DNA from 3 places in the Virgibacillus sp. Bac332 genome. Region 3 is predicted to be linked to each of the others. Evidence: predicted binding sites of a transcription regulator. Region 3 holds the regulator's gene; each other region holds the start of a gene.
The links. The regulator Rex, encoded in region 3, represses fermentation and respiration genes when NADH is low (regulators of the CRP and FNR family bind a similar motif). The targets are predictions, from matches to a motif close to TTGTGAAATATTTCACAA.
Positions count from the first base shown of each region.

Region 1 (3,293 bases), 1.5 Mb from region 3:
CATTAGAATTGAATTTTGAGGAAGGAAAGAAATTAATAGATAATATCTATGAAATGGACAATCCTATGCTTGTATTCACTGGCGGAGATCCATTGGAACGTCTAGATGTTTTTGATATTGCAGAATATGCGATTAAAAAAGGTGTCCGTTTATCCATGACACCATCTGCAACACCAAATGTAACCAAAGAAGCAATGAAAAAGGCGAAAGATATTGGACTTGCTAGATGGGCCTTTAGTATCGATGGCCATTGTAAAGAAGTTCATGACCATTTCCGAGGTACGGAAGGATCCTTTGATTTAACAATAAACGCTATTAACGATTTACATGAACTGGATATGCCTTTACAAATTAATACGGTTATTTCTAAATATAATTATGAGCATTTGGATGAAATGGCAGAGCTAGTAGAAAATTTGAATTGTGTAATGTGGAGTGTGTTTTTCCTTGTTCCTACTGGGCGAGGGAAAGAGTCAGATATGATTTCACCTGCTGAACATGAGAAGGTATTTAGATGGTTATACAAACTCTCAAAGCGTGTTCCTTTTGATATTAAAACAACAGCTGGCCAGCACTATCGGCGTGTGGTTATACAGCAGAAAATGCGTGAACAAAGAGGTATGAGTGATAAAGAACATATCTTTTACGAAGATGCTATCATCGCAGGAAAAACAGGGCAAATTGATGGATTAGGGAGAGCTCCAAAAGGGGTAAATGATGGAAATGGGTTTGTGTTCATTTCTCACACTGGGGATGTATACCCAAGTGGTCTATTACCTATTCGAGCAGGTAATGTACGACACACTCCAATATCAGAAATTTATAGAGAATCAGAGGTGTTTAAAAATTTAAGGAACCCTGATAAATATAAAGGAAAATGTGGAATCTGCGAATTTCGCCATGTATGTGGTGGTTCCAGATCCAGAGCATACAATGTAACAGGTGATTATATGGAAAGTGAACCTTATTGTGTATATATCCCAAGAGCAATGCGTAAGAAAGGAAAGAATATTATAGAAAAATAGATAGAAGCTGAGCAGATGGATGCTTAGCTTTTTTGTAGTCTAGGAAATGAAGGGAATTATAAAATTAGCCCATGTGAATAAAGATGGGCGTGTTGAGCTTTGTCCAGCTCTAGCGCCCAGAAACGAGGCGCCTTCACGAATCGCCCCATGTTAAGTCATCATCGGCTCGAAGCTCACCGTGATTTCTTTATCTCCGTTGACTCGCTCCAGTCGTTCGTTTCTATTCGGGCGCTTACACTTTTGTTCTATGAATAAAATGCAGAAATCAGGGGATAGGAACTGTACGGAGAGGAAGAATTCACAAAAAGGCACTCAAGAGCAAGACTATTGACCAAACAATACACAACACGTTACTGTACTAAATTTGCATTACATTATGAAAAGATGATTTAAATATTAATAAGTTTATGACCATATTTTGACATCTGTCAAAGTGTGACATACTTCACACTATAGTAGAGATTTGAATGTTTTAATAAGTTATAGGCTTCACAAAGTAACTTATTTGGAGGGACAATAATGAAAAAAAAACCATCTCCACTTTGGCAACGAATAAATTATATAAAACCAAAAGAGACTTATTCAAATAATCATAGCCAATTACAAGAAGGGAACCGTGATTGGGAAAATGTATATCGAAAAAGATGGCAGCATGACAAGATAATTCGTTCCACACATGGTGTGAACTGTACGGGATCATGTAGTTGGAATATTTACGTAAAAGATGGGATCGTTACATGGGAAGGCCAGGCCTTAGACTATCCATCGACAGGACCAGATATGCCAGATTTTGAGCCACGCGGATGCCCAAGAGGAGCAAGCTTTTCTTGGTATATTTACAGCCCATTGCGCGTGAAATATCCATATGTCAGGAAGAAATTATTGCTTTTATGGAGAGAAGCTTTAGCTACAAATGACACTCCATTAGAAGCATGGAAAAGTATTGTGGAAGATAAGGAAAAAGCAAAGTCTTATAAACAGGCTAGGGGGAAGGGAGGATTAGTTAGAGCTGATTGGGAAGAAGTAACTAAGCTTATAGCGGCTTCAACACTTTATACAATCGTCAAATATGGTCCTGACCGTAATGTTGGATTTTCACCAATCCCAGCAATGTCAATGCTAAGCTATGCAGCCGGTAGTCGTTTTATGCATTTGCTTGGCGGACAAATGCTCAGCTTCTATGATTGGTATGCAGACTTACCACCAGCATCTCCGCAAATTTGGGGGGATCAAACCGATGTGCCAGAAAGTTCTGATTGGTTTAATTCCAGTTATATTATGACATGGGGTTCCAATGTTCCGATGACACGTACACCAGATGCTCACTTTTTAGTTGAAGCTCGCTATAAAGGGACAAAAGTTGTTTCAGTTAGTCCAGATTATGCAGAATCAACCAAATTTGCAGATGACTGGCTTTCCATTAGACAAGGAACAGATGGCGCGGCAGCAATGGCAATGGGACATGTTATTTTAAACGAATTTTATAATAAAAATAAAACACCTTATTTTGAAAATTATGCAAAACAGTACACAGATTTTCCGTTTTCAGTTCGATTAAAACAAGTAAATGGTAAGTTTATAGCAGACCGATTTCTAAATGCCGAAGATCTTGGCCTAGCATCCGAGAATAATCAATTTAAGCCAGCAATGTATAACCAAGCTACAAATGGTTTTTCCATCCCTCATGGAACAATGGGTTCTCGCTGGGATAAAAAAGGGACTTGGAATTTAAGACTTATTGACGAAAATACCAATGAAAAGATTGAACCTGTTTTAAGCTTCTTTGATATGGAAGACGAAGTAATTCATGTAGACATGCCGTATTTCGATGCAGAGGAGAAAAAAGTACTACCTCGTGCTATACCTGTGAAGAAAGTAGAACTAAACGGAGAAGTAGTATATGTTGCCACTGTTTATGATTTAATGCTTGGTAATTACGGAATTGATCGTGGTCTTGGTGGAGAAGCTGCAAGTTCTTATAACGAGATTGCACCATTTTCACCAGCATGGCAGGAGGAAATAACAGGTGTGGATCGTAATCTAATCATTAAAGTTGCTCGTGAATTTGCACAGAATGCCATTGATACAAAAGGTCGTTCCATGATTATTATGGGGGCCGGAATTAACCACTGGTACAATTCTGATACGATTTATCGTGCAATTATAAATCTTGTACTTATGATCGGCGCACAAGGTGTAAATGGTGGTGGCTGGGCTCACTATGTTGGCCAGGAAAAACTCCGTCCCGTTGAAGGGTGGACTACGATT
Region 1 covers NZ_CP033046.1:3,323,259-3,326,551, reverse strand. Annotated here, with positions in the region: gene D9782_RS15915 (TIGR04053 family radical SAM/SPASM domain-containing protein) at 1-1,025, shown strand, start outside; gene D9782_RS15910 (nitrate reductase subunit alpha) at 1,545-3,293, shown strand, end outside.
Region 1: D9782_RS15910 (nitrate reductase subunit alpha) is a predicted target of Rex. The motif match lies at 1,459-1,476, and genes of this name have one in related genera.

Region 2 (3,293 bases), 1.3 Mb from region 3:
GGATTTTATTTGCGTTGGTCAATTTTTCGTTATTGCTATTGTTCTATCGACTATTTGGTAGAACAGGCTTATATGTTTGGATCGGAATGGCAACAGTGATAGCCAATATTCAGGTGTTAAAAACAGTGGATTTAATTGGCTTAACAGCTACTCTTGGGAATATCCTATATGGAACTGCTTATTTAGCTACCGATATAATTAATGAAAAACATGGTAAAAAAGAGGCGAAAAAAGCAGTATGGTTGGGATTTGCAACATTAGTTACCATGACAATCATCATGCAAATTGCCTTAGCATTTGAACCAGGTGCTGAAGACATTGCTCATGATGCGCTGGCGACTATATTTAGTTTAATTCCACGAATAGTGGCCGGAAGCTTAGCAGCGTATATGATTAGTCAATACTTTGATGTTTGGATTTATGATAAATTACGTAATCTATTTCCAAGTGATCGGCAGTTATGGATTAGAAATAATGGGAGTACGGTGATAAGTCAATTTGTAGATACGATTGTTTTCTGTACTATAGCATTCTATGGAACATATCCATTCGATATTTGGTTGGAAATATTTATAACAACCTATGTTATCAAATTCGCGGTGGCAATTATCGATACACCATTTATGTATATTGCTAAGAACATGCATGTTGAAAAAAGTAATAGCACAAATTAATGCAAAAGGAAGCACAATAACCTATTTAACTATTGTGCTTCCTTTTTTTCTTATCAAGTCCCCATTTATTCTTGTATTATAGTTACCTCTTTTATATGCATACATATGTATATTAGCTTGGAGTCATTTTATCTTCCATTAGTATCTCCTGAATAAATAGACTCATTAAACGATTTTCAATCTATATACTCAAAGACCCCCAACCTGACGAAATTCTTATTCGTTGGCTTCCTTCACACTGGTTCTTTTATTTCGACAACTAAAAAATAACTTACATTTATTCTGTAACATCTTTGAGGAATAGGATAAGATACTATTCATTCATACATGCCTCTCCCTCCTCTCTATCTAAATTTCGGTTTCGCGGCAGTTTGCATTCTTAGTTCAAACGACATTTTTGCATGATGCTTCAACACTAATCAAATTTGCTAAGTTAAAACATGCTGACTTCGTTCCGTTTACCTTTTATCAATATGCTCCCTGCTCTGTTAGGCTTACTAATTACCTAATTATCGTATTCTAAGCCATGCTTAAGTCAGCAGGATAAGCTTGTTTATGTGCCTTACTTTTTAAAGATTTGTTTTTAAACAGCTACTACTTCTTTCCTACAAGGTAGTTTTTCACTTAATTGCCACTTTTTCTTCACAAATCCTTCAATTACTTTTCTAACCTAAATGTTAGTAAAGTACTGATACAGAGCGGTTCGAACATAATTGAACAAATTGTGAAAATACTAACGAACAATGCTAATTCGGGCAGTGTTTTGTGTATGATGAAAATAGAAGCACTACTTTAGTCATGAGGGGGGAGTAGAATGGAAAATGCTGAAAAGCAGAAATCTGAAGAGCGTGTAGAAACGCCAAACCTGAAAGGTACACTACTATCTGTGTTATTACTAGGAGTCTTCATTATCGTTAGTTGGTTTGGTGTATTTGCCTTATTTTTATCTAGGTAATTGGAATGAATTTAGGGGGGAGTGTTAGCATGCATTTGCATAAGTTTGAGAAGGTATGGTTAATATTTGGAACTGGATCACTTCTATTATTTTTGCTTGTGATTGGGGTTGGTGCATTTTATAAAGGTACCCATCCTTCCAGTCATTTAGAAACAATTGACTTAAAGAATATTGAAAGTCATGAGGCCTTTCAACCAGATAATTTAGGCGTAACACAGGTAAAAGAGGATCAGTATATCGTTAATTTTGTTGCCTCTGCCTTTAACTATGATTTTGGTGTTGATGATAATGGTAAACCGCTAAAAAAGATTAGAATTCCTAAAGGATCAACTGTTTTATTTCAAGCAACAACAAAAGATGTAATTCATGGATATCAAGTTGCTGGGACGAATGTAAATATGATGCTGGAGCCTGGTTACATTAGCCGCTACGAAACGGTTATGGATGAGACAGGTGAATTTACAATTGTATGTAATGAATACTGTGGATTGGGTCATCACCAAATGTTTGCTTCTGTGGAGGTGTATGAATAATGATTGCGACTAAACTTGGTATTTCAAAATCTGATTCCAAACTTACTATGGCCTTTATCTATGTTGCATTTATTTCATTATTTATTGGTGGGCTAATGGGGCTGTTACAAACACTTGTAAGATCAGGTTCCCTTTCACTTCCATGGGGAATCACCTATTATCAAGTATTAACGGTACATGGAGTAATACTCGGACTCGTTTTAACTACTTTTTTTATTATCGGTTTTCAATATGCTTTGATGGCCAAAACAGTTGGTATTTCAAAAAAACAGCGATTATATGCCTGGTTAAGTTTTATAGTCATGTTAATTGGTACGGTCATGGCCGCCGTTATGGTGTTATTAGGTAAAGCAAGTGTACTATATACATTTTACGCTCCATTGCAAGCACATCCTATATTTTATTTTGGATTGGCATTGGTTATTATCGGTAGTTGGATTGCCTGTTTTGTTAACTTCCGGCAACTCTATGTTTGGAAAAAGACTCATAAAGATGAAAAATCACCGCTTCTTGCCTTTATGGTAGTTATCAATATGGTATTATGGTTTATTGCAACGCTTGGTGTAGCAGCCGCAGTCATTGTTCAATTTATTCCGTGGTCCCTTGGATATGCGGAAACGATTAATGTTTTAGTAAGTAGGACCTTGTTTTGGTATTTTGGTCATCCACTTGTATATTTTTGGCTACTACCTGCATATATGGCTTGGTATGCCATAATCCCGAAGATTATTGGCGGCAAAATTTTTAGTGATTCATTAGCACGATTGTCTTTTGTATTATTTTTATTATTCTCTATACCAGTCGGCTTTCATCATCAGCTGACAGAACCTGGAATTGACCCAACGTGGAAGTTTATACAAGTTGTACTTACATTTATGGTCATCATTCCTTCACTTATGACAGCATTTTCTATGTTTGCCATGTTTGAGATAACTGGCAGACGGAAGGGGTTTCGTGGATTATTTGGTTGGTTTAAACATTTACCTTGGAAGGACGTTCGTTTCTTTGCTCCTATGGTAGGTATGCTTGCATTCATACCAGCAGGAACTGGAGGAATAATCAATGCATCCCATCAATTAAACAACGTTATTCACAACACGATGTGGGTTACTGGTCATTTCCACTTAACTG
Region 2 covers NZ_CP033046.1:3,173,616-3,176,908, reverse strand. Annotated here, with positions in the region: gene D9782_RS15160 (queuosine precursor transporter) at 1-674, shown strand, start outside; gene D9782_RS15155 (cytochrome c oxidase subunit 2A) at 1,489-1,629, shown strand; gene D9782_RS15150 (cupredoxin domain-containing protein) at 1,659-2,162, shown strand; gene D9782_RS15145 (b(o/a)3-type cytochrome-c oxidase subunit 1) at 2,162-3,293, shown strand, end outside.
Region 2: D9782_RS15155 (cytochrome c oxidase subunit 2A) is a predicted target of Rex. The motif match lies at 1,397-1,414, and genes of this name have one in related genera.

Region 3 (3,293 bases):
GAAAGACCTGTTGTAGTTTATCGTATTGATCCAATAATTTTTCATAGCTGTCAGTTGAATGGTTAGTCGTTTGTTCCATTTGCTTTTCAAGGAGACGTAGCTCTTCTTCCTGTTTTCTTAATTCCGTAAATACAGCGAGCATTTCATCCCAAATGGTTTGATTTGATTCAAGTGACATATGTTGTGATAAGTAACCGATTGTTAAATCCTTAGGCTGGAAAAGCTCACCATCATCATAGCTGAGTTCACCAGCCATTATTTTTAATAGTGTAGACTTTCCAGCTCCATTTCTACCTACAATAGCAATACGATCATTGTCTTTTACTTCCATTTTTATATTCGATAGAATCTCATCAGCACCAAATGCCTTAGAAAGTCCATTCATTTGCATAAGTATCATAGCTTTTCACCTCATCCATACTAGTGTATCTTAATTACATGAACGCAAGCAATATAATTGTGAAAACGATCACGACTTATTTCCATTTTTCTGCTAGAATAGAGATGGAGTTCAAAGCAATGGAGTTGGGCAAATGTCAGATTTTACACACTTTAATCAACAGGGTAGGGCGCATATGGTGGATATTAGTGATAAGCAAGAAACGAATCGTATGGCAATCGCTAGATCCAGTATCCTTATGAACAAACAAGTTTATGAGGCGATTATTGGAAATGCTATAAAAAAAGGGGATGTACTTGCAGTTGCACAAGTTGCAGGTATTATGGCAGCAAAGAAGACACCAGACTTTATTCCAATGTGTCATCCGTTACCATTAACGGGCGTTAATATTTCGTTTCAGTGGGATACGTCACATGATACATATGAATTAATTGTTGATGCCACTGTGAAAACGAAAGGAATTACAGGTGTTGAGATGGAAGCTCTTACTGCTGTGTCTGCTGCTACATTGACAGTATATGATATGTGCAAAGCGATTGATAAAGGGATGACCATCGGCCAGACATTTTTAATCGAAAAACAAGGTGGTAAATCTGGAGATTATTATCGTAAGGAAAGAAGGAATGACCATGGATCAAAATAAAATACCTCAAGCAACTGCTAAACGCTTGCCATTGTATTATCGATTTTTAAATAATTTGAATCACCAGGGCAAAAAAAGGGTGTCCTCCAAGGAATTAAGTGATGCGGTAAAAGTCGATTCTGCTACCATTCGCAGAGATTTTTCTTATTTTGGTGCATTGGGTAAAAAGGGATATGGCTATAATGTCGAATACCTATTGGGATTTTTTCGTAAGACGCTCGATCAGGATGAAACAACGGATGTTGCACTAATTGGCGTAGGTAATCTAGGTACTGCCTTTTTACATTATAATTTTATGAAAAATAATAATATATTAATAAAGATGGCGTTCGATAGTGATCCCGATAAGGTTGGAACTACGATTGGTGATGTACCTGTATATAATATTGCAGATTTAGAAGACAAGATAGCTGGTGTAAAGGTGGCAATCTTAACAATCCCTGCTAGTGAAGCGGATGGAATCACCGATCGACTCGTGGAGCAAGGGATTACGGGGATTTTAAATTTCACTCCAGCGAGGATTACGGTTCCAGAACATATTCGTGTTCATCATATTGATTTAGCGGTTGAGCTACAAGCACTTGTTTACTTCTTAAAACATTATCCTTTAGAAACGAATCGTCTAGAATAAGCGAAGCCTCTTGATGGTAATTAAAGCTACTGAGAAGCGTTTTTGATATGCTCTCCTTTATCTCGCTAATAACTCAGTAAGATCTTAATTCAAGCAATAATACGGATTAAGCGGGGGATCGACTGCCAGTAAATGTCCGATTGGTTTTACGAATAATCCGTGGGGATAAACAAATCCCCCACGGATTGAAGTTTTACTTTGTGTAGACAGATTAAACATTGATTCTGTATTACTTAAGGAGCGTTTTAATAGTGAAATAGCAGTATTTGATGAAGCGTCGTTTTCCATGGGCAACGCTTCAATGTATATTTTCTTTCTTGATTGGAAAAGCAAAAGTAAGTAGTTTTTTGCTCTTAAGGAAAAATGAAATCAGAAACAAGCTGGGAAACCTAGATAGGGTTTCTTTTTTTGTAAGTTAAGAAAGTATAAAATCAGTGCAATGACTGCGTTAAGCCAAGTAGTTATTTTGAAATGTTTGTGTATATTGGCAATGCTCCGACTAATTACTTCGCTTTCCGCGGGCACGGCCTCAACTAACTTTGCAAAGAAGACCACGTTGCAAAGTGGATTTTCGGCTCGCGCTAATCCCGCAGGAGTCTACGTAATTAGTCTCCGCTATGAGAATGTGCAACAATTCTTGTCATAAGTAATAGGTTGACTTTTTTTACAATGGGTAAAGTGAAAATCGTTATCCGTGAGTATAAAAGCAGCTGTGTTACTTCATGCTAGCGTTGTAGAGCCTGATAATAGCGAAGGCCGGCCACTTCAACTCCTGTGGGAAATGTTTGACCTGAAGATCCACTTTTTTGAGCGGGTTTTGCTAAAAAAGTTAGCTGAAGGACAAACCCCACGGAAAGGGAAGTGGGCAGCCGGAGTGATTCCATAATAGCTACTAGAGGAAGCGTAAATCTGAGCATGTAGTGATAAGGACTGAGCGAATTTTGCTCAGTTTTTCTTATAGTTATAAAATTAGCCCATGTAGATATAAGCGTGTTGGGTCGGCGTCTAGTTACAGCGCCCAGAAACGAGGCGACTTCACGAATCGCCCTATGCTAAGTCAACATTGGCTCGCAAGCTCACCATGATTGCTTGCTCCAGTCGTACATTTCTATTTGAACCCACTCATGAGGACAACAATGTCTACTGGTCATTAATTATAATTGTTTTATCCTACCATATAACTAGCAGCAATACCCCACTTCAAGCAATAAAGAGAAACCAATATGGATAAGTCGGGGATCGATTGGCAGTAAATGTCCGATTGATTCAAAGACCTTTAGGTCATACTCTTGTGGTACCGTGGGGAACAAAATTCTCAGTAGATAGAAGTTTCACATGATCTGTAAGGTATTATTTTTTCTTTTTTACGGTGATTTTTAGAGTAATACCCAGAAACTAAACAGGTGTTATGACATATAAATTGCATTATTTTTCCAATTTATTGTATTTTTTTGCGTCTAATTTAGGAATATATTGGTAATACATTAATTTTATAGAACCTTTAGCCTGTATTTTCAGAATATTTTTTGGGTATAAAGACGTCTGTCTTTATACATATGCATGAGCTATGCTAAGTAGGGATTCTTACTTATTACATAAATCAGGAGGTAAAATTGTAT
Region 3 covers NZ_CP033046.1:1,849,805-1,853,097, forward strand. Annotated here, with positions in the region: gene abc-f (ribosomal protection-like ABC-F family protein) at 1-400, opposite strand, end outside; gene moaC (cyclic pyranopterin monophosphate synthase MoaC) at 534-1,043, shown strand; gene D9782_RS08920 (redox-sensing transcriptional repressor Rex) at 1,024-1,674, shown strand; gene D9782_RS08925 (hypothetical protein) at 2,369-2,560, shown strand; gene D9782_RS08930 (hypothetical protein) at 3,292-3,293, shown strand, end outside.